One region of the Xanthobacter variabilis genome, then DNA from elsewhere that is predicted to be linked to it. Evidence: riboswitches for the same ligand, from Rfam matches in the RefSeq annotation. Region 1 holds a riboswitch; the other holds the start of a gene.
What was found. Region 1 has a riboswitch for glycine ahead of gcvT (glycine cleavage system aminomethyltransferase GcvT). Riboswitches for the same ligand answer to the same signal wherever they lie in the genome.
Positions count from the first base shown of each region.

Region 2: another riboswitch for glycine. It lies ahead of gcvT (glycine cleavage system aminomethyltransferase GcvT); the one in region 1 lies ahead of gcvT (glycine cleavage system aminomethyltransferase GcvT).

Region 1 is NZ_CM195533.1:2,190,626-2,205,872, forward strand. Features, by position in the region: gene glyA (serine hydroxymethyltransferase) at 1-986, opposite strand, end outside; gene gcvP (aminomethyl-transferring glycine dehydrogenase) at 1,176-3,986, opposite strand; gene gcvH (glycine cleavage system protein GcvH) at 3,998-4,366, opposite strand; gene gcvT (glycine cleavage system aminomethyltransferase GcvT) at 4,372-5,487, opposite strand; glycine riboswitch at 5,641-5,728, opposite strand; gene V5F26_RS09520 (NAD-dependent malic enzyme) at 6,076-7,866, opposite strand; gene V5F26_RS09525 (LysR family transcriptional regulator) at 8,426-9,322, shown strand; gene fumC (class II fumarate hydratase) at 9,589-11,049, shown strand; gene V5F26_RS09535 (cupin domain-containing protein) at 11,086-11,463, shown strand; gene mqo (malate dehydrogenase (quinone)) at 11,481-12,977, shown strand; gene poxB (ubiquinone-dependent pyruvate dehydrogenase) at 12,985-14,727, shown strand; gene V5F26_RS09550 (hypothetical protein) at 15,092-15,238, shown strand.
Region 2 is NZ_CM195533.1:106,484-121,730, reverse strand. Features, by position in the region: gene V5F26_RS00550 (MarR family winged helix-turn-helix transcriptional regulator) at 1-23, opposite strand, end outside; gene V5F26_RS00545 (carboxymuconolactone decarboxylase family protein) at 87-545, shown strand; gene V5F26_RS00540 (SAM-dependent methyltransferase) at 603-1,211, opposite strand; gene V5F26_RS00535 (hypothetical protein) at 1,373-1,579, shown strand; gene gcvPB (aminomethyl-transferring glycine dehydrogenase subunit GcvPB) at 2,096-3,661, opposite strand; gene gcvPA (aminomethyl-transferring glycine dehydrogenase subunit GcvPA) at 3,700-5,043, opposite strand; gene V5F26_RS00520 (OsmC family protein) at 5,053-5,550, opposite strand; gene gcvH (glycine cleavage system protein GcvH) at 5,531-5,908, opposite strand; gene gcvT (glycine cleavage system aminomethyltransferase GcvT) at 5,912-7,075, opposite strand; glycine riboswitch at 7,144-7,243, opposite strand; glycine riboswitch at 7,247-7,351, opposite strand; gene V5F26_RS00505 (hypothetical protein) at 7,503-8,384, opposite strand; gene V5F26_RS00500 (M16 family metallopeptidase) at 8,554-9,852, opposite strand; gene V5F26_RS00495 (M16 family metallopeptidase) at 9,924-11,285, opposite strand; gene V5F26_RS00490 (hypothetical protein) at 11,627-12,295, opposite strand; gene lspA (signal peptidase II) at 12,357-12,881, opposite strand; gene ileS (isoleucine--tRNA ligase) at 12,898-15,247, opposite strand, start outside.

The DNA of each region.
Region 1 (15,247 bases):
GCATCGCGGCCGGTCACGCCCTTCGGGCGCAGGTCGACCAGTACGATGTGGCTGTCGGTGCCTCCCGAGACAATGTCGAGGCCGCCTTCCGCCAGCGTGTCCGCGAGAACCCTGGCATTGGCCATGACCTGGGCCGCATAGGACTTGAATGCCGGCTCCAGCGCCTCGCCCAGCGCAACGGCTTTCGCGGCGATGACGTGCATGAGCGGGCCGCCCTGATTGCCGGGAAAGACGGCGGAGTTGATCTTCTTCGCCAGCGCCGCGTCGTTGGTGAGGATCATGCCGCCGCGCGGGCCGCGCAAGGTCTTGTGGGTGGTGGTGGTCACCACATGGGCATGGGGCATGGGATCAGGGTAAAGGCCCGCCGCGACGAGGCCCGCATAATGGGCCATGTCGACTATGAGATAGGCGCCGATCTCGTCGGCGATCTCGCGAAAGGCGGAAAAATCGATGGCGCGCGGATAGGCCGAGCCGCCGGCGATGATCAGCTTGGGGCGCGCCTCCCGTGCGCGGCGGCGAACATCGTCGTAGCTGATGCGCTGGTCGTTCTCGCGCACCTCATAAGCAACCACGTCGAACCATTTTCCGGACATGGCCACCGGCGAGCCGTGGGTCAGGTGACCGCCATGGGCGAGAGACAGGCCCATGATGCGATCGCCCGGCTGCAGCAGCGCCAGGAGCACGGCCTGATTGGCCTGGGCCCCGGAATGGGGCTGGACATTGGCAAAGGCGGCGTTGAACAGCTTTTTCGCGCGCTCGATCGCCAGCGTCTCCACCTCGTCGACGAACGCACAGCCCCCATAGTATCGGCGGCCCGGATAGCCCTCGGCATATTTGTTGGTCAGGATGCTGCCCTGCGCCAGGAGAACATTGTGCGAGACGATGTTCTCCGACGCGATCAGCTCGATCTGGTTTTGCTGCCGATCAAGCTCGCGCGCGATGGCGGCGGCGATTTGAGGGTCGCCGATGGCGGACTGGTCATGCATTCAATCGGTCCTTGGCGCGGGATAGCGGGTGGCGCCTCCTCTCGGCGCGCGCGGATAGGCGCGCGCCGAGAGGCTCGACGCGGGATCTTTCGGTTTCCGTGGCGGCGGGCCGTCCGGCCTGCCTTTGCCCATGAACTTCTGTTGTGAAACCTTTACCCGACAGCGCGCTGTCGGGCCGGCTCCTTGGGATTACTCGGCGGCCTCGCCATAGGCCGAGAGGGGTGGGCAGGCGCAGATCAGGTGTCGATCACCGGCGACATTGTCGATGCGCGAGACCGGCGGCCAGTATTTCACCAGCGATCCCGGCTCGCCGGCGGGATAGGACGCGATCTGGCGCGAATAAGGGTGAGCCCAGTCTTCCGCCAGTGCCTCGTGCGCCGTGTGCGGGGCATTGACGAGCGGATTGTCGTCCCGGGGCCAGGCGCCCGTTTCGATCCGCTCCGCTTCGCGCGCGATGGCGATCAGCGCCGCGCACAAGCGGTCGACCTCGCTTTTCGGCTCGGATTCCGTGGGTTCCACCATCAGCGTGCCGGCCACCGGGAACGACATGGTCGGCGCATGGAAGCCATAGTCGATCAGGCGCTTGGCGATGTCGTCCACGCTCACGCCGGAACAGTCCTTGAACGGGCGGGTGTCGAGGATGCACTCATGCGCCACGCGCCCGGAGCGGCCCCGGTACAGCACGCGATAATGGCCCTCCAGCCGCGCGGCCAGATAATTGGCCGAGAGGATGGCGATCTCGGTCGCCTTCCGCAGCCCGTCCGGCCCCATCATGCGGATGTACATCCAGGTGATGGGCAGGATCGAGGCGCTGCCGAACGGTGCGGCCGCCACCGCGTGGGAAGAGCCCTCCGCCACATGGCCCGGCAGATGCGGCCGCAGGTGCGCCTTGACCCCGATCGGACCCACCCCCGGCCCGCCGCCGCCATGGGGGATGCAGAAGGTCTTGTGCAGGTTCATGTGGCACACGTCGGCGCCGATGTCGCCCGGCCGGGCGAGGCCCACCAGGGCGTTGAGATTGGCGCCGTCGAAATAGACCTGGCCGCCATGGGCGTGCACGACGGCGCAGATCTCCTGCGCACCCTCCTCGAACACGCCATGGGTGGACGGGAAGGTGAACATCAGCGCGGCAAGATTTGAGCTGTGCTGCTCGGCTTTCGCCTTCAGGTCATCGATGTCGATGTCGCCGTCGTCGGTGCAGCGCACCACCACCACCTTCATGCCCGCCATGGCGGCGCTCGCGGGATTGGTGCCATGGGCGGAAGAGGGGATGAGGCAGATGTCGCGATGGGCCTCGCCACGGGCCGTGTGATAGCCGCGAATGGCGAGCAGCCCGGAATATTCGCCCTGGCTGCCGGCATTGGGCTGCAGGGTCACGGCATCGAAGCCGGTGATCTCGCCCAGCCACCCCTCAAGCTGGCCGATCATCGCTCGGATGCCGGCCGAATGGGGCTTGGGGGCAAAGGGGTGGAGATTGGCGATGTTCGGCCAGCTCACCGGCGCCATCTCCGCCGCGGCGTTCAGCTTCATGGTGCAGGAGCCGAGCGGGATCATGGCGCGGTCCAACGCAAGGTCCTTGTCCGCCAGTCGGCGTAGGAAGCGCATCATGTCGGTCTCGGAGCGATTGTCGTGGAACACGGCCTGGGTCAGAAAATCCGCGCCGCGCGGGGTGCCGGGCAGGCTGTCCGTTCCGGCCGGGGAAGCGGTCGCGCCGAACAGGGCGGCGATGGCCGCAAGGTCGGTCTCGCCGGAGAGCTCGTCGAAGGTGATGCCGACCTGATCGGCGTCGATGACGCGCAGCAGGCGTCCTGCCTTCTCGGCTGCGGCGGCGATGGCTTGCGCCCGGCCGGGAACCACGGCGGTGACGGTGTCGAAGCGGCGCATGCCCAAAATCTGCACGCCGGCTGCGCGCAGCCCCTCGGCCAGCCCCTCGGCCAGTGCGTGGATGCGTCGGGCGATGGCCTGAAGCCCGGCCGGGCCGTGCCAGATGGCATAGGCGGCGGCCATGTTGGCGAGCAGCGCCTGGGCGGTGCAGATGTTGGAGGTGGCCTTGTCGCGGCGGATATGCTGCTCACGCGTCTGCAAGGCGAGGCGGTAGGCGGGCCGGCCGTGCGCGTCCACCGACTGGCCGACGATGCGGCCCGGCATCACCCGGGTGAGCTTTTCGGAAACCGCGCAATAGGCCGCGTGCGGACCGCCGAAGCCCATGGGCACGCCGAAGCGCTGCATGGAGCCGACGGCGATGTCGGCGCCGAGGGTCGCGGGCGTGCCGGTGAGGGTCAGGGCCAGGGGATCGCAGACGAACACCACCAGGGCGCCCGCCGCGCGGGCCTTCGCGATGGCATCTTCATGGTCGCCATAGACGCCGGCCGCGTCGGGCCAGGAGACGATCAAGGCGGCGGTGTCCTCATCGCCGGCCGTGCCGTCGATGGTGATGCCAAGCGGGGCGGCGCGCGTGCGCAGCACGTCGAGGGTCTGCGGCAGCGCCGTGCCGGCGAGGGCCACCTTATGGCGGGCTCCGCGATGATGGCGCACCGCGATGCCCACCGCCTCGGCGACCGCCGTGGCCTCATCCAGCAGCGAGGCGGAGGCCACCGGCAGGCCGGTCAGCTCGCTCACCAGGGTCTGGAAATGGAACAGCATTTCCAGACGGCCCTGGCTGATCTCCGCCTGATAGGGGGTGTAGGCGGTGTACCAGGCGGGGTTCTCGAACATGTTGCGCTGGATGACCTGCGGCACCTTCACGCCGTGGTAGCCCGCGCCGATGAAGCTCTTCATCACGGTGTTGCGGGCCATGAGGCCGGACAGCTCGTCCAGGGCCTCAGCCTCGTCAATGGCGGCGGGCAGGTCGAGAAGGCGCCGCAGCCGGATGGATTCGGGCACGGCCTGGTCGATGAGATCCTCGACGGATGCGGCACCAATCGTGGCCAGCATGGCGGCGATGTCGGTGTCGCCGGGGCCGACATGCCGGTCGACGAACGCGAAGGGGGCGGAGGTCATTGCGGGTCCTGTCAGCCGATAAGGGCGTTGTAGGCGGCTTCGTTCATGAGGCTTTCGAGCTGGCTTGCGTCGGACAGGCGCATTTTCCAGAGCCAGCCGTCGCCGGTCGCGGCGGCATTGACCCGCGCCGGATCGGAGGTGAGGGCTTCATTGACCTCGATGACCTCGCCAGCGGTGGGCGCATAGACCTCCGAGGCGGCCTTGACGGATTCCACCACCACCACCACGTCGCCCTTCGACACGGCGCGCCCCGGTTCGGGCAATTCCACGAAGACGAGGTCGCCGAGCTGGCCTTGTGCATGATCGGTGATGCCGACCGTGGCAATGTCGCCTTCGACCCGCAGCCACTCGTGATCTTCGGTGTAATAGACGGACGACATGAGACTTATCCCTTGCGATAGCGGTGCTGGGTGAAGGGCAGGGGGTGGATCGCCATGGGGATCAACTTGCCCTGCAGGTCTGCGTGGAGGCGGGTTCCGGGCGTGGACAAAGCGAGCGGCACGTAGCCCATGGCGACCGGATGATCGACGGAGGGCCCAAAGCCGCCGGACGTGACGCGGCCAACGGCATTGCCCTCGGAATCGCGAAGCACGGTTCCCGCCCGCACCGGCCGGCGGCCCTCGGCCCTGAGGCCGACGCGCTTCTCGTTGGCGCCCCGCGCCAGCAGGTCACGCAAGGCGGGCGCGCCGACGAAAGCGCCGTCCGCCCGCACGCTTTTGGGGATCGCCCACATCAAGGCGGCGTCGACCGGATTGGTGAGGGGCGTGATGTCGTTGCCGTGCAGGCAGAGGCCGGCTTCGAGGCGCAGGCTGTCGCGGGCGGCAAGGCCGACCCAGCTCACGCGCTCATCGGCCAGAAGCCGGGACAGGAGCGCGCGGGCATCCTTCTCCGGCAAAGCGATCTCGAACCCATCCTCGCCGGTGTAGCCCGAGCGGGTGAGGAACCATTCGGGGTGGGGCTCCACGGCCTGCATGAAGGACAGGGCGCCGGCATCGACGCCGGCCGCGCCGAGCACGGCTTCGGCGTCCGGTCCTTGCAGGGCGAGAAACACGCGATCGAGCGGCGCGATGGTGACATCGAGCGGCGCGGCGAGGGCGCGCAGATGGGCTTCGTCGGCAACCGCATTGCCGGCATTGGCGACCAGCATGAAGCGCGCTTCATCCAGCCGGGTGACGATGACGTCGTCGAGAATTCCGGCTTCGTGATTGAGTAGAAAGGAATATTTCGAGTGTCGTGGGGCCAGGGCTGCCGCCTGGAGGGGACAGGCGCGATCGAGCAGCGCGCCGGCATCGGCGCCGGACAGCTCGAACAGCTTCATGTGCGAGATGTCGAACAGACCCGCATGCGCGCGGGTGTGCTGATGCTCCTTCATGACGCCGGCCGGATAGGTCAGCGGCATGAGCCAGCCTGCAAAAGCGCCGAAACGTGCCTCAGCTTGCCGATGCAGATCTTCCAGGGGGAGGTGTTTTACCGGAAGGTGACTTGCTTCATCGCCCGCCATGACTTCTCCAGAACAGCACGAACCCGACCGCTACGCGCGATCATTGCGTGCCCCTCTGTCTGAAGCCTGAGAGACTCGTGCGAACCAGCGAGATGCGGGCTGCACTTACACCTTCGGCGCGGGGCCGTCAGACCCCGACTTTCCAGAGTGTCCTTACTGTTTCCGGTTCTTTTGCCTGAGAGATTTCGGGCGATTTCCCCTTCGGCGGCAGCGTTATGCTGCACTCTCCCGGAAACAGCTTAAGGCTTGTTGAGCCTTTCGACGCTGGCATCAGATATAGCGGCCGGAAGTTTGTCAACCCCACTTCCGTTTCACTCCACAAAAGCGGTTGAGCGACTGTTTTTTAGGCATAATACAACCACGGGAAGATGGCGGCGCCGTTGTGTACCAGAACAACGTGGCGGTCTGTGACCTGCTGTTCCAGGCGCTGGTGGAGGCGCGATCGCTTCATTCCCGCTTCTCGCCCGCGCGGTCGCACAGTGGCGACCGCGCGGATCTCGTCCTTGCCATGGCGCTCGGTCTCACTGCCCCCGGATGATCCCGGGGGCGCCAGCCGCCGCGGGCCGCCCTAAGCGGGCGATCCGCTCGCTAAACCGCTTCGACGGGGCAATAGACCGGCCACCACTGCCCCGAGCGCACCTTCTCGACGACGTCGTCCGGCTTCTCGTGCGAGAGGCCCTGGGCGATGGCAGTGCGCGCCACTTCGATGGCGACCACGCTGGAGGTGGTGCGCAGCTCCGCGTTCGATGGCAGGAGAGAGGCGCCGGGAGAGGCCTCGGGCGCCTGGCCGGCTACGGCCTGCGCGGCGGCGAAGATCATCTCGTCGGACACCATCGCGGCACGGGAGGCGATGACGCCGAAGCCGAGGCCGGGATACAGCGCGGCATTATTGGCCTGGCCGATCCTGTAGGTCACCCCATCAAGCACCACGTCGTCGAACGGGGCACCGGTGGCGACGAAGGCCTTGCCCTTGGTCCAGGTCAGGATCTGCGTCGGCGTGGCTTCGTGCAGCAGCGTGGGGTTGGAGAGCGGGAAGATGATCGGGTGTTCCACGTGGGCGGCCATCGTGCCCACGATCTCCTGGGTGAACTGATGGGGCGTGGTGGAGGTGCCGATGAGGATGGTGGGCTTCACCGCCGCCACCACCGTCGCAAGGTCGATGATGCCGCCCTTCGCCGCCGCGGCAGCCCGCAGCGCGGACATTTCGGGCCAGCGCGTTTCGGCCGCCGGGATCGCCTCGCAGCGGGTGCGGGCGAGGCCTGCCACTTCCGCGTCGGGGCGCGCATAGGGCCGCTGGAAGTCGAGCAGTCCATCGGACATGTCGGCCGTGAGGAGGCCGGGCAAGTCGACCAGCCACACGCGGCGCGTGGCCTCTTCCTTGGAGAGGCCATGGCGGACCATCAGGTCGCGGATCTGGTCGGCGATGCCGACGCCCGCCGTGCCGGCGCCAAAGACCACCACGCGCTGCTCGCTCCAAGGGGTGCCGGTGCGCGCGACGGCGTTGAGCAGGCCGGCAATGACGATGGAGCCCGTGCCTTGCATGTCGTCGTTGAAGGTGGCGACCTTGTCGCGGTAGCGGCCGAGGATGCGGCGCGCATTGGTGGAGCCGAAGTCTTCCCAGTGCAGCATCGCCTTCGGGAACAGCTTTTTCGCCGCGGTGACATAGGCATCGATGAAGTTGTCATAGTCTTGCCCGCCCACACGGGCGTGGCTGTAGCCGACATAGCAGGGGTCGTTGAGCAGCTTCTCATTGTTGGTGCCGACATCGAGCACCACGGGAATGACCCGGTGAGGGTCGACGCCAGCGGCGGCGGTGTAAACGGCGAGCTTGCCGATGGAGATGTCGATGCCGTTCGAACCCCAGTCGCCGATGCCGAGGATCTCCTCGGCGTCGGTGGCCACCAGCAGGTCGATGTCATCGGGGCCGGCGCCGAACGCCGCCAGCTTCCCCTCGACACCTGCCGGGTCGTCAATGCTCAGGAAGATGCCGCGGGGACGGGTCATCACCTCGCTATAGTTTTCGATGGCCTCGCCGACGACGGGATCATAGACGACGGGCAGCATTTCCAGCATGTGGCGCTGCAGCAGGGCGTAGAACAGCGTGACGTTATTGTCGTGCAGGCGCCACATGTAAATGTGCTTCGCCAGATCAGTCGGGGCGGCGTGATAAGCCTGGTAGGCCAGCTCCAGCTGGGGCTCCAGCTCGGTCGTCACCAGCGGCGGCAACAGCCCGTCGAGGCCGAGGGCCTTGCGTTCCGCGGGCGAGAAGGCCGAGCCTTTGTTGAGCGCCGGATCTCGCAGGACGTCGTAGCCGCGCGCGGTGGTGCTGATGCGGCGGCCGGCAGCATCGGTGATGACCTTTGCCTGTCTGCTAAACATGCTTGAGACCTTTCCGACTTGGTGGACGTTATTGGCGGGTTAAGGGCGGTGGACTTGTGTCCGACGGGCACAGGGCACGCCGGGCGCGCGCCATCACGGTAAGTGGCGGACGGACCCGGCGGAGCGGCCGGAGCCGGAGGGATTGGGCGGCCAACAGCTTCAAGGGGCACGCCGTGGCGCGTCCCCTGCAGGCGGGCGCACGGCTCTTCAAAAGGCGCCGATCACCGCGCAATCCGGTGTTGCCCCCGCGGTGTGGCGCGGAGGGAGAGATTTCGTGTCGCTGCAGAAAAATAAGCTATGACAATTATAATTACGCGCTTTTGCGGATCTGATATATTTATGTGAAAATCGCAATCAGCGTCCGTGAGTCGTGTTTATAAGTTGAGCTTATATTCATGTTGAACGTGCATGTCGACATGAAAGCAATAGAATTCAATTTATTTGATATTTATACATATTTATTTCATTTGAAGATAAATAATCGCGGTGCAACTTGTCGCTGGCGTGTCGTCGAAAGCGTGCTATCAATACCGTCATCGCGGCTGGGGACGGGCAGGGCATGGCAGGACCGGGCGACCTCATAGACACCGACGAACTCAAGGCATTCGACGCGGTGGCGAGCAGCCGCAGCTTCAGTCGCGCGGCGGAGCAGCTGGGGTGCTCCCAGTCCGCCATCAGCCAGCGCGTCGCGCGGATCGAGAAGCGGATCGGGCGCCGGATCATCCGCCGCACGACGCGCCGGGTCGAGCTGACTGCTGATGGCGAGGCGATGTTGATCTATGCCCGCTCCATCCTGGGGCTGGCGGCGGATGCGCGCGAGCAGCTCGCCCGTCCGGGCATGCGGGGGATTTTGAAGGTCGGCATTGAGGATGAGTTCGCGACGACGCGGCTGCCTCTGGCCCTCAGCATCTTCCGCTCCGAGTTTCCGGATTTCGCGATGAAGTTCGTCACCGGCCGCAATGAGCACCTGCACGATGCGCTGCGCGCCGAGGAGGTCGATCTGGTTCTGGGCAAGAGCCACATGGACGATCGCGGCGAAGTCCTCTGGCACGAGCACCTGGTGTGGGTGGGGCGCGCCCGCGAGCGGATCGCGGCGGACGAGCCGCTGCGGTTCATCACCTACACCAGCCCCAGCATCACCAGGACCATCGCCGAGGCCGCCCTTCGCGCCGCCGGCCGCGATTGGACGCCGGTGGTGGAGGGTAGCAACCTTCTCGGCCTGCTGGCCGCGGCGGAAGCCGGCCTTGGCGTCATGGCCATCGGACGCAGCTTCCGGACCCCGGGCATCGCAACCCTTCCGCAGGATGCGGGCCTGCCGCCGCTCGGCACCCTCAGCTATGTGCTGGAGGGACAGGCGGACGCCTCGAACGAGGCGGTGGGCGCATTCTGCAGCGTGTTGCGCAATGCCGCCCGGCAGGTGGCCAGCGCGGCACCGGCGCCGGGCACGGCAAATTGAGCCGGCCGCTGCGACCGATGTCGTTTCAAATGCTTGTGCAACCCGCATTCCGGCAGGTCTGCCGGTCGGGCGCGGGTCCCCGGAAAGGGGGCGCCCGAGTGAGGCCGCAATCCGCCCGCCGGCCTGATGCCATTTGCCACAGGCCCGGCCAGAATTGGTCCATAGGCCGCCTTCCGGAAGCCCATAAGCTTGGCCGCGTCTGATGGCTCCAGATTTCCGCGACTGACGCAGTTCTTGTCATCTCAAATCCGCTCGGAGTTCCGACTATGACTTCGCTTCCTCCCGAGACCCGGACGTTGCTCGATCTGCCCATTGGCATCCAGGCGAGCGGTACCCGGCGCGAGTTCGATTCCATGGGTGAGGTCGAGGTCCCCGCCGACCGTTATTGGGGGGCGCAGACGGAGCGGTCGCTGCATCACTTCAACATCGGTGGCGACCGGATGCCGAAGGCGGTCTATCACGCCTATGGCTATGTGAAGAAAGCCTGCGCGCTGGTGAACGCGGCCGCGGGGCGCCTGCCGGTGGAGAAGCGCGACGCCATCATCCGCGCGGCGGACGAAGCGATCGCCGGGAAGCTCGACGATCATTTCCCGCTCTATGTCTGGCAGACCGGGTCGGGCACCCAGTCCAACATGAACGTCAACGAGGTGCTGTCGAACCGGGCCATTCAGCTGCTCGGCGGCACGCTCGGCACCCAGCATCCGGTTGGTCCCAACGACGACGTCAATATGGGGCAGTCCTCCAACGACACCTTCCCCACCGCCATGCATATCGCCTCGGTGGCGGCGATCGACGACCTTCTGGTGCCGGAGGTGGTCAAGCTGGTGGAGACCATCGAGCGCAAGGCCGCCTCCTGGATGGACGTGGTGAAGATCGGCCGCACCCATCTGGAAGACGCCGTGCCGCTGACCGTCGGCCAGGAATGGTACGGCTGGGCGGGGCAGATCCGCGATGCGATCGCCGCCATCGAGGAGAGCCGCTCGGGCCTTTATCAGCTGGCGGTTGGCGGAACCGCCGTGGGCACGGGCCTCAACGCGCCCAAGGGCTTTTCCGCCGACGTTGCCGGCCAGATCGCGGAATTGACCGGCAAGCCCTTCGTCACCGCGCCCAACAAGTTCGCGGCGCAGGGCTCGCTTGATGCCATGGTGCGGGCCCATGCGGCGCTGCGCGGCCTCGCGGTGGCCCTCATGAAGATCGCCAACGACATGCGCTGGCTGGCCTCGGGCCCGCGCTGCGGCTTTGCGGAGCTGCTGCTGCCGTCCAACGAGCCCGGATCATCCATCATGCCGGGCAAGGTGAACCCGACGCAGTGCGAAGCCATGGTCATGATCGCCATCCAGGTCATGGGCAACGACACCGCGGTCTCGGTGGCCGGCAGCCAGGGCAATTTCGAGCTCAACGCCATGCGCCCCGTCATCATCAACAACTTCCTGCACTCCGCGCGTATTCTCGCGGATGGCTGTGCCAGGTTCCGGGAGTTCTCGGTCGAGGGCACCGAGCTCAACCGCAAGAAGATCGACGAATATGTGAACGGCAGTGTGATGCTGGTCACTGCTTTGTCTCCGGTCATCGGCTATCAGAACGCCGCGCACATCGCGGAAAAAGCGATTGCCGATGGTACGACCCTGCGGGAAGCCGCGCTGGCGTCCGGCAAGGTGGATGCCGCGCTTTTCGACAAGACCATCCGGCCGCTGGACATGGTCGGTACGGGACTGGCTGGCGCTTGAAACGAGGGGGGATAAGCGATGATCAGGTGTGTCAGGATGTGGACCGGGCCCGATGGCAATTCCCTGTTCGAGGAAGGCACCATCGCCCTCGCTGACGGCGAGCGCGGTGACTTCATCGGCAAGGCGGCGGGAGCCAAGAACATTTCCTTCCGCGAAACCGCCTCCGGCGGCTCTTTCGAATGGCATCAGGATCCCGAGCCGCGCTACGTGATCACCCTGTCGGGGACCCTGGAATTCGAAACCAAGTCCGGCGCCACCTTCACCATCCGTCCGGGCGACATCCTCATCGCCCAGGACAATTCCGGCTCCGGCCACAAGTGGCGGCTGATCGGCGATGAGCCGTGGCGCCGGGCCTACGTGGTCTATGAGGAAGGGGTCGATCTCGGCTTCGTTCCTGTGAAGGCCAACAGCTGAACGCGTGGAGACCTGCCGTGTCGCAACCGTCCATCGAAAATCCTGATATCGTCCTCATCGGCGCCGGCATCATGGGCGCCACCCTCGGCACCGTGCTGAAGGAGCTGGAGCCCTCGCTTTCGGTCGTCATGTATGAGCGGCTGGCCGATTGCGGCCAGGAGAGCTCCAACTCCTGGAACAATGCCGGCACCGGCCATGCCGCCAATTGCGAGATGAACTACACGCCGCAGCGGGCGGACGGCTCGGTGGACATCTCCGAGGCGCTCATCGTCAACACCGAATTCGACATCTCGCGCCAGCTCTGGGCCCATCTGGTCCGCAAGGGCGCGATCCCCGATCCGCGCGCCTTCATCCATCCTTGCCCGCACATGAGTTTCGTATGGGGCGAGGAAAACGTTGCGTTCCTCAAGGCGCGCTTCAAGGAGATGTCCGCGCACCACTGCTATCACGGAATGGAGTTCAGCGACGACCCGGCCCAGATCGCGCAATGGGCGCCGCTCATCATGGAAGGGCGCGCCGCGGACGAGAAGGTGGCGGCGACGCGCATCATCACGGGAACGGATGTCGATTACGGCTCCCTCACCCACCTTCTGGTGGCGCAGCTGCGCGCCCAGACCGGGTTCGAGGTGCATTACAGCCGACAGGTGGTCGGGCTGGAGCGCGAGGCGGACGGACGCTGGCGCGTGACGGTGGAGAACGGCGCCGACAAGTCCCGCGAGAGCGTCTCGGCGAAGTTCGTCTTCATCGGCGCGGGCGGCGATGCGCTCGATCTTCTGCAGATGTCCAAGATTCCGGAAGGTCGGGGCTATGGCGGCTTCCCGGTCAGCGGCATCTGGCTGCGCTGCGATGTGGATGCGGTGAGCCAGCGCCACCACGCGAAGGTCTATGGCAAGGCGGCCAGCGGCTCGCCGCCCATGTCCGTCCCCCATCTCGACACGCGCATCATCGGCGGCAAGAAGTCCCTGCTGTTCGGGCCCTATGCGGGCTTCTCGACCAAGTTCCTCAAGCAGGGCTCGCTGCTGGACCTGTTCGAATCCATCACCCCCTTCAATATTCTGCCGCTGCTTGATGTCGCCAAGAATAATATGAGCCTGACTGAGTATCTGATCGGGCAGGTGCTTCAGAGTTCTTCCCACCAGTTCGGTGTCCTGAAGCAGTTTTTCCCGAACGCCGCGCGGGGGGACTGGAAGGAAGCGGTCGCCGGCCAGCGCGTCCAGATCATCAAGCCCAGCGGGCATGAGGGCGGCTATCTCGAATTCGGGACGGAGCTGGTTCCGGCCGCCGACAAGTCGCTGGTGGCCCTGCTCGGCGCCTCGCCGGGTGCCTCGACAGCCGCCTTCATCGCCATGGAGGTCCTCCAGACCTGCTTCGCCGAGCGCCTGACGGACGAGGAGTGGCTGCCGGCCCTGAAGCGGATGATCCCGACCTACGGCATCGATCTGAAGGTTGATGCCGAAGCCTGCGCCCGCACGCGCGCGGACACCGCGCCGGTGCTGAAGATCGACAATATTTGAGGACGCCATGCCAGCAAAAAATGTTGCGGACTTCGTCGTTGAGACCCTGGAAGAGGTCGGGGTCAAGCGCATCTATGGCGTGGTGGGCGATAGCCTCAACGCTATTACCGAGGCGATCCGCGAGCGCCCCGGAATCGAATGGCTCGGCCTGCGCCATGAAGAGGTCGCGGCCTTCGCGGCCTCCGGCGAAGCGCAGGCCACCGGTGAGCTGGCGGTCTGCGCCGGCTCATGCGGGCCGGGCAACCTGCACCTCATCAACGGCCTGTTCGATGCCCATCGCACCCGCACGCCGGTGCTGGCCATCGCCGCCCACATCCCGACGGCAGAGATTGGCGGGGGCTATTTCCAAGAAACCCATCCGCAGAACCTGTTCAAGGAATGCAGCCACTATTGCGAGCTGATCTCTGATCCGGCCCAGCTTCCCTATGTCCTGGATAATGCCATCCGCGCCGCCATCGGCCAGCAGGGGGTGGCGGTGGTCGTGCTGCCGGGCGACATCGCGCTGAAGGCCGCGCCGGAGCACCCCATCGGCACCCGGCGGGCCCTGGTGCCGCCGCGCCCTGTGGTGAGCCCCTCCGAACCCGATCTCGATGCCCTCGCGGAATTGCTCAACGGCGCAAAGCGCGTGACGCTTTTCACCGGACGCGGTTGCGCCGGCGCCCACGCCGAGCTGATGGAGCTGGCAGGAACGCTCAAGAGCCCCATCGTTCACGCTCTGGGCGGCAAGGAGCATGTGGAGTACGACAACCCGTATGATGTCGGCATGACCGGCTTCATCGGCTTCTCCTCGGGCTATGCCGCGATGCAGGGCTGCGACCTGCTGCTGATGCTCGGCACCGACTTTCCCTACAAGCAGTTCCTGCCGACCGGCTGCAAGGTCGCCCAGATCGACATCCGGCCGGAGCAGCTCGGCCGCCGTGCGAGCCTCGATCTCGGTATCGTCGGCGACATCAAGACCACGCTCGCGGCGCTGCTGCCGAAGCTGACCGCGAAGAGCGACACGAGCTTTCTCGATAGCGCAATCAAGCATTATGCCCATGCCCGCGAAGGGCTCGATGAGCTTGCCAAGGGCACGCCGGGCCACAAGCTGATCCATCCCCAATATGTCGCCCGCGTGCTGAGCGAGGCGGCGAGCGACGACGCCGTGTTTACCGCGGATGTGGGGACCTGCACGGTGTGGGCCGCGCGCTACCTGAAGATGAATGGCAAGCGCCGCCTCATCGGCTCGCTCACTCACGGTTCCATGGCGAATGCCATGCCGCAGGCGATCGGTATCGCCAGCGCGCAGCCCGGCCGGCAGGTGGTCACGCTCTCCGGCGATGGCGGCTTCTCGATGCTGATGGGCGACGTGATCTCGCTGAAGCAGCATAAGATTCCGGTGAAGGTCGTGGTGTTCAACAACGGTGTGCTCGGCTTCGTCGCACTGGAGATGAAGGCGGCGGGCTTTGTTGACGCGGGGTCGGGCGTCGATCTGGATAATCCGGATTTTGCCGCCATGGCGCGGGCGATGGGCATCCACGCCATTCGCGTCGAGGATCCGGGGGATCTGCCGGCCGCCGTTGCCGATATCCTGGCCCATGACGGGCCGGCGCTGCTCGATGTGGTCACGGCCAAGCAGGAGCTGTCCATGCCGCCGACCATCGGCATCGAGCAGGTGAAGGGCTTCAGCCTCTGGATGCTGCGCGCGGTGATGGCCGGCAAGGGCGATGCCGTGATCGATCTCGCCAAGACGAACCTGCTGTCGCGCTGAAGCGGCGGCAGGGCGAGGCGCGTGTCGCGGCAAGCGTGATGGCTGCAGGGACGTTGTCCGGGCAGCCGTCGTAGCGCGTAGCGTGGCCGCGCATCGGTAATTTAGTCGTCGATACCATCACGGATGAGCTGACGTGACGATCCGAGACCTGACGTCTGACAAGGCCATTACCGGTACTCTTTCGAGCGGAGAACGGGGCAGAACTTATAGGCTGGCTGTCTCACGCCTTGCACCCGAGGAGCTCCAAGCCATTCGGGCCGCCCTCGATACACGGATTTCGGGGAGCAGGATCGAGACATCCTCCTGGATTCCGGGAGCCGATTGGCGAGGGACCGCGTATCAGCCCATTTACGAACGCGCGGCGATGGCCAATCCCGAACTTGCAGCGCTGATGTTCGGTCTCTTCGTCTGGGAAGCGTTCGAGCGGCATCCGGACGATTGGTACACGGATCGCTTCTCCATGGGCGGAGATGAGGATCGGTTCAGGGTGTATTTCAAGCCAGGGCGCTGAACGCCGAAG
Region 2 (15,247 bases), 2.1 Mb from region 1:
GGCGGAGATGGATTGTCACCCATGTCAAAGCTCTGATATAATATTCGAGCTTTGATATTATCCCGTCCGCAGTGTGAGGACCAGTCGTGGCCAATCCCCTTTCCCGCCCCACCTACAAGGATTTCACCGCCAAGGCGCCGGACGTCTATGCCGGCCTTGGCGCCCTCACCAAGGCGGTGGATGCCGCCGGGCTCGACAAGGGGCTGACCGAGCTGGTGAAGCTGCGCGCCTCCCAGCTCAATGGCTGCGCCTTCTGCCTGAAGTTCCATCTGGGCGTGGCGCGCAAGGCCGGCGTGTCGGAAGCCAAGCTGGACCTTCTGGCCGCCTGGCGCGATGCCGAGCTGTTCTCGGCACGGGAAAAGGCCGCGCTCGACTTTGCCGAAGCCCTCACTCTGCTGGACGGCGAGCCGGCCTCGGACGAGGCCTGGGCGCGCCTGCGGGAGGAGTTTTCGGAGAGCGAGGCGCTCTATCTCACGGTGACCATTGCCGGCATCAATGCGTGGAACCGCATCGGCATGGCCTTCAAGTTCGCCCCGCCGGTGTGACGAAAAAGGCCCTCTTCGCGGAAGAGGGCCTTTGGCTCCGGGGCCGACAGGCCGGCATCAGGCGCCGGGCTTCACCGCCACCAGGTCGATCAGCGCCGACATGCCGCAATGGGCGCTGCCTTCCGCGATCTCCGCGTCATAGCTTGAAAGCTCCACGATCTCGAATCCGGCGAAAGCCGCGCGCAGCAGCTCTTCCGTGTAGAGATTCTCGGGGGTGGAGGGGCCGCCCGTGCGGTATTCCACCTGCTTGGGCCGGTAGCCCTCCAAAAGCACCATGCCACCGGGCTTCAGCGCCTTGCGCACATGCTCGAACATCTGGTCGCGCTGCTCGGGCGGCAGGAACTGGATGAAGATGCCCACCACCACGTCATAAGCGGCGAGGGGCCAGGCCCAACTGGAAAGGTCCACCAGCTCCAGCTGCAGCTCCACGCCCCGCTCGGCGGCGAGGCGGCGGGCCTTGTCCTGGGCCACGGCGGAAGAATCCACAGAATGCACGCTGAGCCCCTGCTCAGCCAGCCACACGCCGTTGCGGCCCTCTCCATCGGCGATGGCGAGGGCATGCCATCCCGCCTTCAGGCGCGGGGCCTGGCGCGCCAAAAAGGCATTGGGCGCAACGCCGAAGAGATAGTCCTCACGCGCGTATCGCTGGTCCCAGAAGGCGGTCATATCCACTCCGATCGTCCATGCGCCCCCTCACGCAAGGGAGTGCCCCAGCGGGCATAAGCCCATAGGGCGAGGTGACGCAGGGGTGCCCCCTTATTGATCAAGGTCAAGAAACCATGCTCTTTTGGCAATATATTGAGGGCCTCTAAATACGAGGTGGTGCCATGCTGAAGATTGCGAGTCTCATCTGGGTGATCCTGTCCGTCGCTTTCGCCGGCAGCTTGGTCATTCTCGTGCTTGCCGTGCCGAGCCCGGCGCAGACGGACATGCGCGCGATTCCCATTGCCGCCGCGGTCGGTGCGCTGCTCGCGATTCCCGCTTCTCTGTTCGTGGCGAAGCGAATCATCGCCATGACTGCTAAGCGGGGGTGACCACCAGCCCGCAGCGCTGAAAGCGCGCTTCCGCCGTTGAACGCCGCCGCGAGACCACCGCGCCGCGGCGAGGCGGGGAGTTGCGCCGGTCCGATGATTCCAGAATGCCAGAAGGCCGATGAGCATCGCTCACCGGCCTTTTCTGTTGTTGATCGGCGGGGTGCCTCGGGCCGCAGGTTCGGGAAGTCGCTTTTACGCGGCGTGGTGCGCGGGCCGCGGCTCCGGCCCGGTTTATCGTATGAGGACGTGGTGGCCGGAGGGGCCGATCGGCCATGGCCGGTCCCTTTCCCCGTAAAGCGGGGAAGCTGCGGCTTTCGGGAGGGCGGGGCCCATCCCTCAGGCGGGGCGCGGACCGAGGCAGAAGACCCTCGTGCCGAATCTTGACGTCATTTTCGAGCGAGCCGGTTCCCACGTCGCTCGATGACGCTCACGCTGAGCGGAAGGCGCGACCTTCCGTCCGCGTCGGCGCGGAGGATGGCAGGCGGTCATATGGCCGCGGCGCCACCCCCTTGTCGCTCATTCCGCCGCTTCGGACAGTGGCGCGGGCTTCACCCAGCGCAGCACCGGGGTGCGGGCCGCGCGGGTTTCGTCCAGGCGGCGGCGCGGCGCGTAATGGGGCGCACCCAGGAAGCGCTCCTTGTCCCCCGCCTTCGCCGCCATGGCGAGGTCCCGCAAGGCGCCGATGAACAAATCGAGGGAGGCTTTCGATTCGCTCTCCGTGGGCTCGATGAGCATGGCCCCGTGCACCACCAGCGGAAAATAGACCGTCATGGGGTGGTAGCCCTCGTCAATCAGGGCCTTGGCCACGTCCAGGGTGCTGATGCCCGTGCCGGCGAGCCACGTATCGTCGAACAGGGCCTCATGCATGGCCGTGCGCTCGGCGAACGGGGCGGTCATGAGGTCCATGAGGCTCGCGCGCACATAATTGGCGGAGAGCACCGCGTCCTCGGAGGCCTGGCGCATGCCATCGGCACCGTGGGACAGCATCCAGGCGAGCGCCCGCACGAACATGCCCATCTGGCCATGGAAGGCACTCATGCGCCCCAGTGCCCGTTCGGCCCCCGCCGCACCCTTCTCCTCAACCAGCGTGAGGGTGCCGTCCTGTGCCACCAGCGCCGGAACCGGGGCGAAAGGGGCGAGCGCCGGGGAGAGCACCACGGGACCGGCACCCGGACCGCCGCCGCCATGGGGCGTGGAGAAGGTCTTGTGCAGGTTGATGTGCATGGCGTCGACGCCGAGATCGGCCACCTTCACCTTGCCCAGGATGGCGTTGAAATTGGCGCCGTCGCAGTAGAAATAGGCGCCCGCCGCGTGCACCGCGGCGGCGATCTCCACGATGTCGCGTTCGAACAGGCCACAGGTGTTGGGATTGGTGAGCATCAGCGCCGCCACCTCGGGGGTCAGCGCGTCGCGCACGGCCTGCGCATCCACGGTGCCGTCGGGGCGGGCGGGGATGGCCTTCACCTGATAGCCGATAAGGGCGGCGGTGGCCGGATTGGTCCCGTGGGCGCTCTCGGGCACCAGCACGATGTTGCGGGTCGAGCCCTTTGCGAGATGGGCGGCCTTGATGGCCATCATGCCGGTGAGCTCGCCATGGGCGCCGGCCTTGGGCGGCAGCGCCACCGCCGCCATGCCCGTGAGCGCCAGCAGGTAGCGCGACAGCTCGCCCATCAGCTCCAGCGCCCCCTGGACGGTGGAGACCGGCTGCAGCGGATGCACGTCCGCGAAGCCCTCAAGGCGCGCCATCTTCTCGTTGAGACGCGGATTGTGCTTCATGGTGCACGAGCCCAGCGGAAACAGCCCGCTGTCGATGCCGTAATTCATGCGGGACAGGCGCACATAATGGCGCATGGCCTCCGGCTCCGAGAGGCCGGGCAGCTCGGGCTCCGCCGCCCGCTTCAGGCCGCCCAGGCGATGGGCGGTGCCCTTGGGCTCGGGCAGGTCCACGCCGGACACTTCCGGGCGGCCCACCTCGAAGATGAGGCCCTCTTCCAGATCCAGCGCTCGGTTGCCGGTGAAGGTTTCCGGTGCGGGGGTAAGGGGGGTGACGGGGGCGGTGGCGCCGCGGCCTTCGCGATTCATGGCTCAGCTCCGAAAGGGGGATGTGCGGCGGGCGCGGGTCACGCCAGCGCCTCTGCGAGGGCGGCGGCATAAGCGGCGCGGTCCTCGGGCGTGGTCACCTCGGTGGCGGCCACCAGCAGCAGGTCATTGAGCCCCGCGCCGGGCGCGAGGCGCGAATAGGGCACGCCGGCCAGGATGCCGCGGGCCGCCAGCTTCTCCACCACCTCGGCGGCGGGCACTGGCAGGCGCACGGTGAATTCGTTGAAGAAGGTGGCGTTGAGCACACTCACCCCCTTCACAGCCTGAAGCCGGTCCGCCAGATCACAGGCGGCCTCGTGGTTGAGGGTGGCGAGGCGGGTGAAGCCCTGCTGGCCCAGTAGCGTCAGGTGGATGGTGAAGGCGAGCGCGCACAGGCCCGAATTGGTGCAGATGTTGGAGGTCGCCTTCTCGCGGCGGATGTGCTGCTCGCGGGTGGAGAGGGTCAGCACAAAGCCGCGCCGGCCTTCCGCGTCCACGGTCTCGCCGGCGAGGCGGCCGGGCATCTGGCGCACATATTTCTGCCGGGTGGCGAACAGGCCCACATAGGGCCCGCCGAAATTCAGCGCATTGCCCAAGGACTGGCCCTCGCCCACCACGATGTCGGCGCCCTGCGCGCCCGGCGGCTCCACAAGGCCGAGCGACACCGTCTCGGTGAACACGGCCACCAGCAGCGCGCCGACCGCGTGGGCGGCCTCCGCGATGGGCTTCAGGTCCACCAGATTGCCGAACACGTCGGGGCTCTGCACCACCACGCAGGAGGTCGTTCCATCGATGGCGGAAATCAGGTCCTCCCCGCCTTCCGGCCTGGGCGGCAGGGCCTCCACCGTATCGTCCGCATAATGGGAGACGGTCTCGATGGTGGCGCGGTAATGGGGGTGGAGATTGCCCGCCAGTACCGCCTTGCGCCGCTTGGTGACGCGGTGGGCCATCAGCACCGCCTCGGCGGCGGCGGTGGAGCCGTCATACATGGAGGCGTTGGCCACCTCCATGCCGGTGAGCTCCGCCACCTGGGTCTGGAACTCGAACAGATATTGCAGCGTGCCCTGGGCGATTTCGGGCTGGTAGGGCGTGTAGGAGGTGAGGAATTCCGAGCGCTGGATCAAGTGATCCACGGTCGCCGGCACATGATGCCGATAGGCCCCCGCGCCCAGGAAGAAGGGCACCGCGCCCGCCGCCACATTGCGGGCGGAGAGGCGGGACAAAGCGCGCTCCACCTCCATCTCGCCCTGGGCGGGAGGAAGGTCCGGCAGCGCGGCGGTGCGCTTGTCCGCCGGAATGTCCGCGAACAGAGCGTCGATGGAGGGCACGCCGACGCGCGCCAGCATTTCGGCGCGGTCCTCGGCGGTCAAGGGAAGGTAACGCATGAGAAGGTCTCACACCGTCAGATAGCGAAAATCGATGATGATCTCGGCGCGCAGGGAATTGGCCACGTAGCATTCCGCGTGCGCCTGATGATGAATGGCGGCCACGTCCGCATCGGTGGGCCGCCTGTCGCCGGAGAACACCATCATGGGCGACAGGGTGATGCGGGAGAGGTAGAATTTGCCCACATCATTGGGGCTCATCACGCCCTGGGCGGCGTCCTCATAGCTGTCCACCCGGAAGCCGGCCCGGCGGGCGAAATCCAGGGCGAACAGCATGTGGCAGCTGGAGGTGGCCGCCACCAGGGCTTCCTCCGGGTCCACCGCATCCGCGCGGGAATAAGGCAGGCGCACGGAGGAGGGGGCCGACGAGCCGGGGACCTCCACGCCGTCGAAGACCCACAGATGGGCCCGGGAATAGAGGCCGTCGGTGAACACCTCGGCCTCCCGGCTCCAGCGGATGGTGGCGCGGAAGTCGCCGGCCATGGCCTCAGCCGAGGCTCTCGACAAGGGCCTGGTAGGCGCCTTCGTCCATCAGGCCGTCCAGCTCGGCGGGGTTGGAGATCTTCAGCTTCAGGAACCAGCCGTCCACTTCGGGCTGCTGGTTCACGAGGCCGGGATTGCCTTCCAGCTCCGCATTCACCTCGATCACCTCGCCGGAGACGGGGGCATAGACCTCGCTGGCGGCCTTCACGCTCTCCACCACGGCCACTTCCTTGCCTTGCTCCACCACCTTGCCGAGCTCGGGCAGCTCCACGAACACGATGTCGCCGAGCTGGCCCTGGGCATAAGAGGTGATGCCGACCACGGCCACGTCGCCGTCGACGTGCACATATTCGTGGTCCTTGCTGTAGCGCACGATGGTCATGCTTCAGGCCTCTTTCGACGATTTGCGCGCATAGCGCGTCGGCACGAAGGGAAGGGGGGTGACGGTGGCGGCCAGCGGCTTGCCGCGCACCAGAAGCTCGAGCTTCGTGCCCGGCGCGGCGAGCGCCGGTGGCACATAACCCATGGCGATGGGCGCCCCCAGCGTCGGCGCGAAGCCGCCGGAGGTCACCACGCCCACCTGGACGCCCTCATGGAGGATTTCGGCCCCCTCGCGGGCCGGGGCGCGCCCGTCCAGCCTTAGCCCCACGCGCAGGCGCGCGGGGCCTTCCGCAAGCTCGCGCTGGATGCGCGCGGCGCCGGGAAAGCCGCCCTCGGCGCGCCGCCGCTTCTGGATGGACCAGGAAAGGCCCCCTTCCACCGGCGAGGTGGTGGGGTCGATCTCGTGGCCGTAAAGGCTGAGCCCGGCTTCCAGGCGCAGGCTGTCGCGCGCGCCGAGGCCGATGGTTTTCACTTCCGGCTCGGCCGTCAGCGCGCTCCACACCTTCTCGGCATCGGCGGCCCGAAGCGAGATCTCGAAGCCGTCCTCGCCCGTATAGCCAGAGCGGGAGACGTGGACGGGAATGCCGTCGAAGCTGGCGGGGCCGGCGGCCATGAAGTCGAGCGCCAGGGCCTCCGGGCAATGGCGCGCCATGGCGGCCGCTGCCTCGGGGCCCTGAAGGGCAATCAAGGCGCGGTCGAGCAGGGGGGCCAGGCGCACATTGGCCGGCAGATGGGCGGAGATGTGCTCGAAATCGGCGGCCTTGCAGGCGGCGTTCACCACCAGCAGCAGGCGGCCATCCTCCTTCGGGTCAGCCGGGCGGGTGACCATCAGGTCATCGAGGATACCGCCGCTCGCGTCGAGGAGCTGGGAATAGCGCTGGCGGCCGGGCGCCAGGTTCAAGATGTCCGCCGGCACCAAGGCTTCGAGGGCCCGGGCGCAGGTTGCGTGGTCCGGCCCTTCCAGGATCGCCTGTCCCATGTGGGAGACGTCGAACAGGCCCGCATGAGCGCGGGTCCAGGCGTGCTCGGCCAGGATGCCATCTGGATATTGGACCGGCATCTCATAGCCGGCGAACGGCACGATGCGCGCCCCGAGCGCCACATGGGCGGCGAACAAAGGGGTGGTGTGCAACAGGGTCTTGAGGAGAGGGTCGACGGCGTGCGTCATCGCAGCTCCGGGGGATAGCGCCAGGTTGGGGGACCGGGTTCGGAAACCTTGAGTCCTTCGGGCGCCCCCTCTGTCTGCGGAACCTGAGAGATTTCACCGCGCCGTTTGGACTGGCGCGGCTTACTCCTTCGGTGAGCCGCCGGCGCGTGCCGCGGCTGCTTTCCAGAGCGTCGTCCCCCTGCGGTCCTTTGGCCTGAGCGGTTCCGGGGCGGTTGCGCCTTCGGCGCCGGTTCTGCCCGCTGGTGGCGCGCAGCCGGTCTCTCCCGCAGGGATCATCCGAGACGATGCCAGAAGCGGCGGAAACCAAGGCTCCGATTCCGCTTCATAGACAACGTCAATCGCACAATAAGAAAAACCGTGGCGGCGTCAACCGGGGGCGGACGCCGACCTTGGTCGCAGCGATGCGGAGGGCTTTCGCCCCGCGTCATCAGTTCGGCGGGGGCTCGAAGCCACCCGAGGAGGGCGGCGGGGCAAAGCCGCCGCTGCTGGAGCCGCTGCTGCTTCCGCTATGGCTCGACCCGCTGCTGGAGGGGCCGGAGGGCGGCGGCCCGAACACGTCGCTGCTGGGCGCGCCCGGATCCTGCTTGGGCGCGGCCGCGGCCGGAGCGGCCGGCGCGGCCGTCTCGGCGGCGGGCTTCGGCTTGGGCTTGCGCGGCCTGGAGGAGGCCGCGGGCTTCGGCTTTTCGCCCTGCGGATCGTAGCCCACATAGACCACGTAGCGCTCGACCTCGTCGGGCTTGGGCAGCGGGAAGCTGAGCTGGTCCTCGATCACGGTGAAGGCGGACTGCTGCTGGCCGGCGGGAATTTCAACCGGCACCGTGAAGAACTTGGTGGTGACGGTCTTGGGGTTGGGGCCTTCCTCCACCACGGCGACGCGGATCGGCACGCGCACGGTGCCCGGCGTGCCCTTCTCGCCCAGCAGCACGCGGCCTTCGATGCCGACCTTCACGGTCATGGTCTGCCCGGCGATGGCGCATTCGCGGGCCAGCTGGCCCACATTGCCCTGGTAGCGCAGCGCGCCACCTTCCGTGACCTGCCAGGTGCCGGCCCCGGTGCGCACGGTCACGCTCGGGCAGGCATAGGTGACGGCATTGGCGCCGGTGCCCACGGTGAGGGCCGGCGTGGCGGCGCTGTTCACGCCCGCCGCATTACCCGTGGCGACGCCCGTATCCTGGGCGCCGAAGCTGCCGTCGAGGTTCTCGCCCGAGGCGCATCCGGCCAGGGCCAGCGCCAGGGCCAAGCCGACGAGGCCGCGTGCGGAGGTTCCTGCCGGCGCAGGGGCCGTGTCGCTTGCCAGTTGGCGTCCCATGTCGCTCATCTCCATAGGCTTATCCATATGGCGTGGTTATACCAAACGGTACGATGAACGCACCGTGCGAAGGCCCCCCATTTACGGTTTGGTGACCAAAAGCCGGAAACATGGTGAACGGGCGCCGCGCGCCCGTTGCCTTCCGGTGCATCAAGCCGGTGCATCAAGATCAGCCGCCGGACAGGCCCACCGGCTTGCCCACCACCACCACCAGCGCCTTGCGCGCGGTGGCGAGGCGCGCGGCCACGCGCTTGATGTCGTCCAGCGTCACCGCTTCCACCAGCGTGTTGCGGCGATCGATGTAATCGATGCCGAGCTCGTCGAGCTGGATCTGCAGCAGCTGCCCCGCCACCTTGGACGAGGTGTCGAACCGCAGCGCATAGCTGCCGGTGAGATAGCTCTTCGCCTCCTTCAGCTCCTCCGGCGTGGGGCCGTCATCGAGGATGCGCTGGAACTCGGAGGTGATGAGCGAGATGGATTCCGCCGCCCGCTCGTTCTTGGTGGCGGTGCCGGCGAACCACAGCCCCACATGGGCGAGGGCCACCTGATAGGAATAGACCGAGTAAGCGAGCCCGCGCGCCTCTCGCACCTCCTTGAACAGGCGGGAGGAAAAGGCGCTGCCGCCCAGGATGTGGTTGAGCACGTAGGCGGCCATGAAGTCGGGATCACGCCGCTCCAGGCCCACCGTGCCCATCACCACCACCGACTGGGGCACATCCAGGGGGATGACGTCCACCGTGCCGATATGCTGGGGCGTCACGTTCTCAACCGGCGTCAGCTCCGCCTTTTCGGGCAGGCTGCCGAACACGGCGTCGAGCCGTTGGCCTAGTTCCTCGGGGGTGATATCGCCCACCACCGCCACCCGCAGGTTGGAGCGCGCCAGGGTGCGCTTGGCGAAGCCGACAATGTCCTCCCGCGTCAGCTCGGGCACGCTCTTCAGCGTGCCGTCCACCGGGCGGCCATAGGGATGATCGGGGAAGGCGAGGGCATACCAGCGCTCGCCGGCGATGGAATTGGGCTCGGTGGAACGGCGACGCAGGCCCGCCATGATGGCGGCGCGGATGCGCTCCACCGCCTCGTTGTCGAAACGCGGCGCGTTGACGGACAGGCGCAGCAGGTCGAACGCCACGTCACGATTTTCCGACAGCGTGCGCAGCGAACCGCGCATCTCGTCACGCCCGGCGTCGAAATGCAGCTCCACGGCGTGGTCGGCCAGCTTCTGCTGGAAGGCCTGGGCGTCGAGATCACCGGCGCCTTCGTCGAGCACGGAGGCGGTGAGATGCGCCAGCCCCGCTTTGGTCGGCCCGTCCTGGGCGGCACCGCCGAGGAAGGCGAATTCCATGGCGATGAGGGGCAGGGTGGTGTCATGCACCAGCCAGGCCTTGATGCCGCCGGGGCTCGTCACCTCGGTGATGCGGCTCGATTGCTGGGCCTGGGCCTCGGTGTTGGAAATGAGGGAGAGAGCCATCGTCACCATCACGAAAAAGAACCAGCCGGCGATCCCGAAGGATCGCCCGGCGGAAGCGGGGGACCACGCCCTCACGAGCGATCGTCCTTCTTGGCGGCGGCCGGCGCCGTCTTCAGATAGCCGGTCACCGCGCGGTCGGCGGTGAGGTAGCGCTTGGCGGCGGCCTGCACGTCGGCGGCGCTCACCGCCTTCACCCGCTCGGGCCAGGAGCGCACGTCCTCGGCGCTGGTGCCGGTGGCCCAGGCCGCCCCATAGATGCGGGCCAGCGTCGCCTGGTTGTCCTGGGCGTAGATCATGTCGGCCGTCAGCCGGGTCTTGGCCCGCTGCAGCTCCAATTCGTCCACCCCCTTGTCCGCCACCTCGGCCACGATGGCGTCAAGGGCCGCCTCAAGGTCGTCCAGGCTCACATCGGGTCGCGGGCTCGCATAGACCACGAAGCGCGTGGCGTCGTAAGCCGTGCCCTGGTACCAGGAGCCGGCACCCGCCGCGAGGCCCTTTTCGGCCACCAGCTGGCGATAGAGCCGGCCGGTCTGGCCGCCGCCGAGGATCTGGGAAAGCACTTCCAGCGCCTCCGCCTCGCGCGGGGCGGCGGTGCGGTCGGAGGGCACCAGATAGGAGCGCTGCACGCTCGGCTGCGCCACCCGGGCATCGGCAAGGGAAACCCGGCGGTGGGCCTGCGGCTCGGGCTCCTGCGGGCGGTTGCGGGGCGGGGTGTCGGCGCGCGCCACCTTGCCATAGGTTTTCTCGGCCAGGGCGCGCACCTCGTCGGGGGTCACGTCGCCGGCGACCACCAGCAGCGCGTTGTTGGGCGCGTAATAGCGGCGGTAGAAGGCAAGCGCGTCTTCCCGGTTCAGCTGCTTGATCTCGTGCTCCCAGCCGATGATCGGATGCTGATAGGGGTGGTTGACGTAAGTGGTGGCCTGCATGATCTCGCCCAGCCGCGCGCCGGGCTCGTTGTCGGTGCGCATGCGGCGCTCTTCCAGCACCACGTCGCGCTCGGGCAGCACCACTTCATCGGACAGCTTGAGGCCGGTCATGCGGTCAGCCTCGAAGCCCATCACCTTTTCCAGGTGCTCCTTGGCCACGCGCTGGAAATAGGAGGTGTAGTCCTGGGAGGTGAAGGCGTTCTCCTGTCCGCCCAGGCGCGCGACCTCGGCCGAGAACTCGCCCTGGGGATGGGCCTCGGTGCCCTTGAACATCAGGTGTTCGAGGAAATGGGCGATGCCCGACTTGCCGGGCTGCTCATCGGCCGATCCCACCTTGTACCACACCATGTGGGTGACCACCGGGGTGCGGTGATCGGGGATGACCATGACCTGAAGGCCGTTGTCGAGGGTGAACTGGGAAATATCGGGTCCCGCAGCCGACGCGGCGCGCGGGGCGAGCGCAGCGGCGCTCGCGGCGAGGATGGCAACCATGGCAAAACGGCTCATCTTCACGTGGCGGATCTTCCGGCAATGCACGCGCCGGACGGCACGCACGTTTCTTGAAAGATAGGATCTTTGCCGACGAAGGCCAGAGGCGGCGCCGCGAATTGAGCGATTCCACGCCGCGAGTAGGAGAGCGATGTCGGCCAAAACGCGACGGGGCGCCAGACACCGGACCTTGCGGGCGGAGTGATCCGCGCGGTGACGGGGCCATGGGCGGCCTCGGGCGCCGCGCGCGGCGATGATCGGCTTGAGTGCCTGTTCGGCGCCGGACGCCGGCCAAGGCAAGGACCTTTAGGAGAAACGAAACGCCCCCGCTGGGGTGCCAGCGGGGGCGGGGAACGCACTCAGTTCGTCCGGTCGAAAAGGTTGGGCACCTTCCAGGGCTCCTGCTTCTTTTCCACCACGCCATAGGGCGCGTTGGGGGCAGGGGTCTGGTAGCCCGCCGGGGGCTGGAGCAGGGTCTCGCGCTCCGGCTCGCCGGTGAAGACCATGGGCTTGTCCTTCTCACCGGTCAGCGAGGGCAGCCAGCCCTTGGAGCCCAGCTCGCTCGGCATCAGCTCATCGCGCGTGGTGCCGGTGGCGACAGGCTCGGTGGGGATGACGCCGAGAATTTTTTTGCGGCCCTTGTTCAGCTCCGACGGCAGCAGCGGGCGGCCGGGATCGTCGCGGACCACGGGTGCATTGGCCGCGGCCGCCTCGCGCTGGCGGCGCGCAATGTCCGGATCCTTGGGCCAGTTGGGATTTTGCTGGTGCGCGGCGCTTTCGGGCGAAGGCAGGGCCTCGGTCGCGGTGACGGGCGGCACCACCAAAGGCGCGCGCTCGCGATAATCGATCTCGGGCTTGGGCGCCTCGTCCTTCAGGCCGAACAGCTCCATCATGCTGTCGAGAGGATTGGAATTGAACTGGTCCTGCGCCGCGGCGGGCCGGGCGAAGGCGCCGGCCAGCATCAGGCTCAGCGCGCAGGCGCCAAGAATGGGCTTCAGGGCCTTGGGGGCGGTCGTCAAACGGTGCATAGGCCTCGCCTGCGTCGCTGCATCGGGCCGGGTCATTGGGCTCACGCGCATGGTGCTCCCCTTAAGGCTCGCGCTCTGCTTCAGGTTTGGATGACATAGGTGTCGGAGAGGGCGGCGTTTTTGAGGCACGCCCGAAAAAGGCATCATAAAGCAGCAGGCCGACACCGCCAACCACCGCAATATCGGCCACGTTGAACACGTACCAGCGGTAACCGAAGGCGTGGAGCGAAATGAAATCGAACACCGCGCCATACACCACCCGGTCCACCGCATTGCCCAGCGCGCCGCCGATGAGCAGGCCGAGCCCCACGCTTTCAACCAGCCGGTGGGAGCGGGTGAGCCACACGGTGAAGGCCAGCGCCGCCACCACCTTGATACCCACCAGAACCCAGCGGCCCGTCTCCCCCTGGGGAAACAGGCCATAGCTGATGCCGGCATTCCACAGGGCGACGAGATCGAGGAAAGGCGCGACCGGGACCAGGCCCGGCCCCTGAGTCGCCATGAAGGCGATGGCCCAGGTCTTGGTGACCTGATCGGCCACCAGCACCAGAAGGGCGGTGAGAAGCCCCAGGCGGACTCGGGTCATCGCGCCTCTCCCCTGCTCATTTCGCCGCAGCGTAGAATTCCCGCAGCGCGGCCGCGTCGCGCGGCGTCACGTCCGGGAACTCGGAATCGGTGCCCACATGCGGCGAGATCTTCCAGGACCGGGCGCACTTGCGGCCCTCTGCCCGGGCGGGCACCACGGCGACACCGGGCACGTCGGGCAGGCGGAAGGCATCCGCCGGGCCATCGCCGCGCACCAGGCTGGCGGCGCTGGTGATGCAGATCTCGGCAAGGTCGAGCCCCTCGAAGGCATCGGCCAGGGCGGCATCGGTGACATGGACGACAGGCGCGGCCTCCAGCGAGGAGCCCATCCGCTTCTGCGCCCGCTCCACCTCCAGCGCGCCGAGCACCACGCGCCGCACCTGCCGCACCTTGCGCCACTGTTCCGCAAGGGCCGGATCACGCCAGCTCTCGGGCGTTTCGGGGAAGGTGGTGAGGTGCAGGGAGCCTTCCTCGTCACCGGTGCGGGCGAGATAGGCCTCTTCCGTGGTGAAGGGCATGATGGGCGCGAGCCACGCGACCACCCGGTTGAAGGTCTCGTCCAGCACCGTGAGGCAGGCCTTGCGGGTGGCGGAGGAGAGGGGGTCGCAATAGAGCGCGTCCTTGCGCACGTCGAAATAGAAGGCCGACAGCTCGATATTCATGAAGGAGGTGAGCAGCGCGTGCACCTTCTTATAGTCGAAGGCGCGATAGGCGGCGCGGATCTCCCCGTCGAGCTCGCTCAACCGGTTGAGAATGAAGCGTTCCAGCGACGGCATGTCGGCGAACGCCACGCGCTCTTCCGGCCGGTAATGGTGCAGCGAGCCCAAAAGCCAGCGGATGGTGTTGCGCAGCTTGCGATAGGTGTCGGCGGTGGTCTTCAGGATCTCCGGGCCGATGCGCAGATCGTCGGAATAGTCGGAGGCGCATACCCACAGGCGCAGGATGTCGGCGCCGGACGCCTTGATGACGTCCTGCGGCGAGGTGACGTTGCCCAGCGACTTGGACATCTTGCGCCCGTCCTCGTCCAGCACGAAGCCGTGGGTGAGCACGGCATCATAAGGCGGGCGGCCACGGGTGCCGCAGCTCTCCAGCAGGGAGGAGTGGAACCAGCCGCGATGCTGGTCCGAGCCTTCCAGATACATCACCTTGTCCTTGCCCTCGGGCGCGCGGACCGCCTTCAAATCGGGGCGCACCTCCAAGGTGAAGGTGTGGGTGGAACCGGAATCGAACCACACGTCGAGGACGTCGTTCACCTTGACCCAGGGCTCAGCGGCGAGCTCTCCGAGGAAGCGTTCGCGGGCGCCTTCCTTGAACCAGGCGTCGGCCCCTTCTTCCTCGAAGGCGGTGGCGATGCGGGCGTTCACTTCGGGATCCCGCAGGATTTCCGCCTCGCCGTAGGCGTTTTCCTTTACGAACACGGCGATGGGCACACCCCAGGCGCGCTGGCGCGAGACCACCCAGTCCGGCCGGTTGGCGATCATGCCGGTGATGCGGTTCTCGCCCGCCGCCGGCACCCATTCCACGGTCTTGATGCCCGCCAGCGCGCGCTCGCGCAGGGTGTCGGGCACGTTGCCGTTGAGGGTGGCGGGGCGGTTCGCCGCCCTGCCGTCGCCATTGCGGATATCCTGGTCCATGGCGATGAACCATTGCGGCGTGTTGCGGAAGATGACCGGCTTCTTGGAGCGCCAGGAGTGGGGATACTGGTGCTTCACCCGCCCGCGCGCCAAGAGGTTGCCGGCTGCGACGAGGGCGTCGATGACCGCCTGGTTGGCGTCGCCCTTCTCGCCCTTGTCGGTGATGACGCGCTTGCCCTCGAAGCCAGGGGCCTGGGCGGTATAGAAGCCGTCGCCATCCACCGTGTAGGGGATGGCGGGGCTGATGCCGCGCTCCTCCAGCCAGCGGCGGTGCTGGGTCCAGATCTCGAAGTCCTCGCGGCCATGGCCGGGGGCGGTGTGGACGAAGCCCGTGCCGGCGTCGTCGGTCACGTGGTCGCCGTCCAGGAGCGGCACCTTGAATCCATAGCCGAGGCCCGCCAGAGGGTGGGCGCAGATGAGGGACCCCAGCTCTGCCGCCGTCACGTCCCGCACCCGCGCGAAGGCGGTGACGCGGGCCTGCTTGAAGACGTCGGCGGCGAGGTTGTCGGCCAGGATCAGGAGATCGCCGGCCTTGGCCCAGTTGTCGGCCGGGGCGTCGGTGACCTCGTAAAGGCCATAGGCGATCTTGGAAGAGAAGGAGATGGCCCGGTTGCCGGGCATGGTCCAGGGGGTGGTGGTCCAGATGACCACACAGGCGCCACCCAGGTCGTCCTTCACCCCCGACACCACCGGGAACTTCACCCACACCGTGTCGGAGGTGAAGTCGTGATAC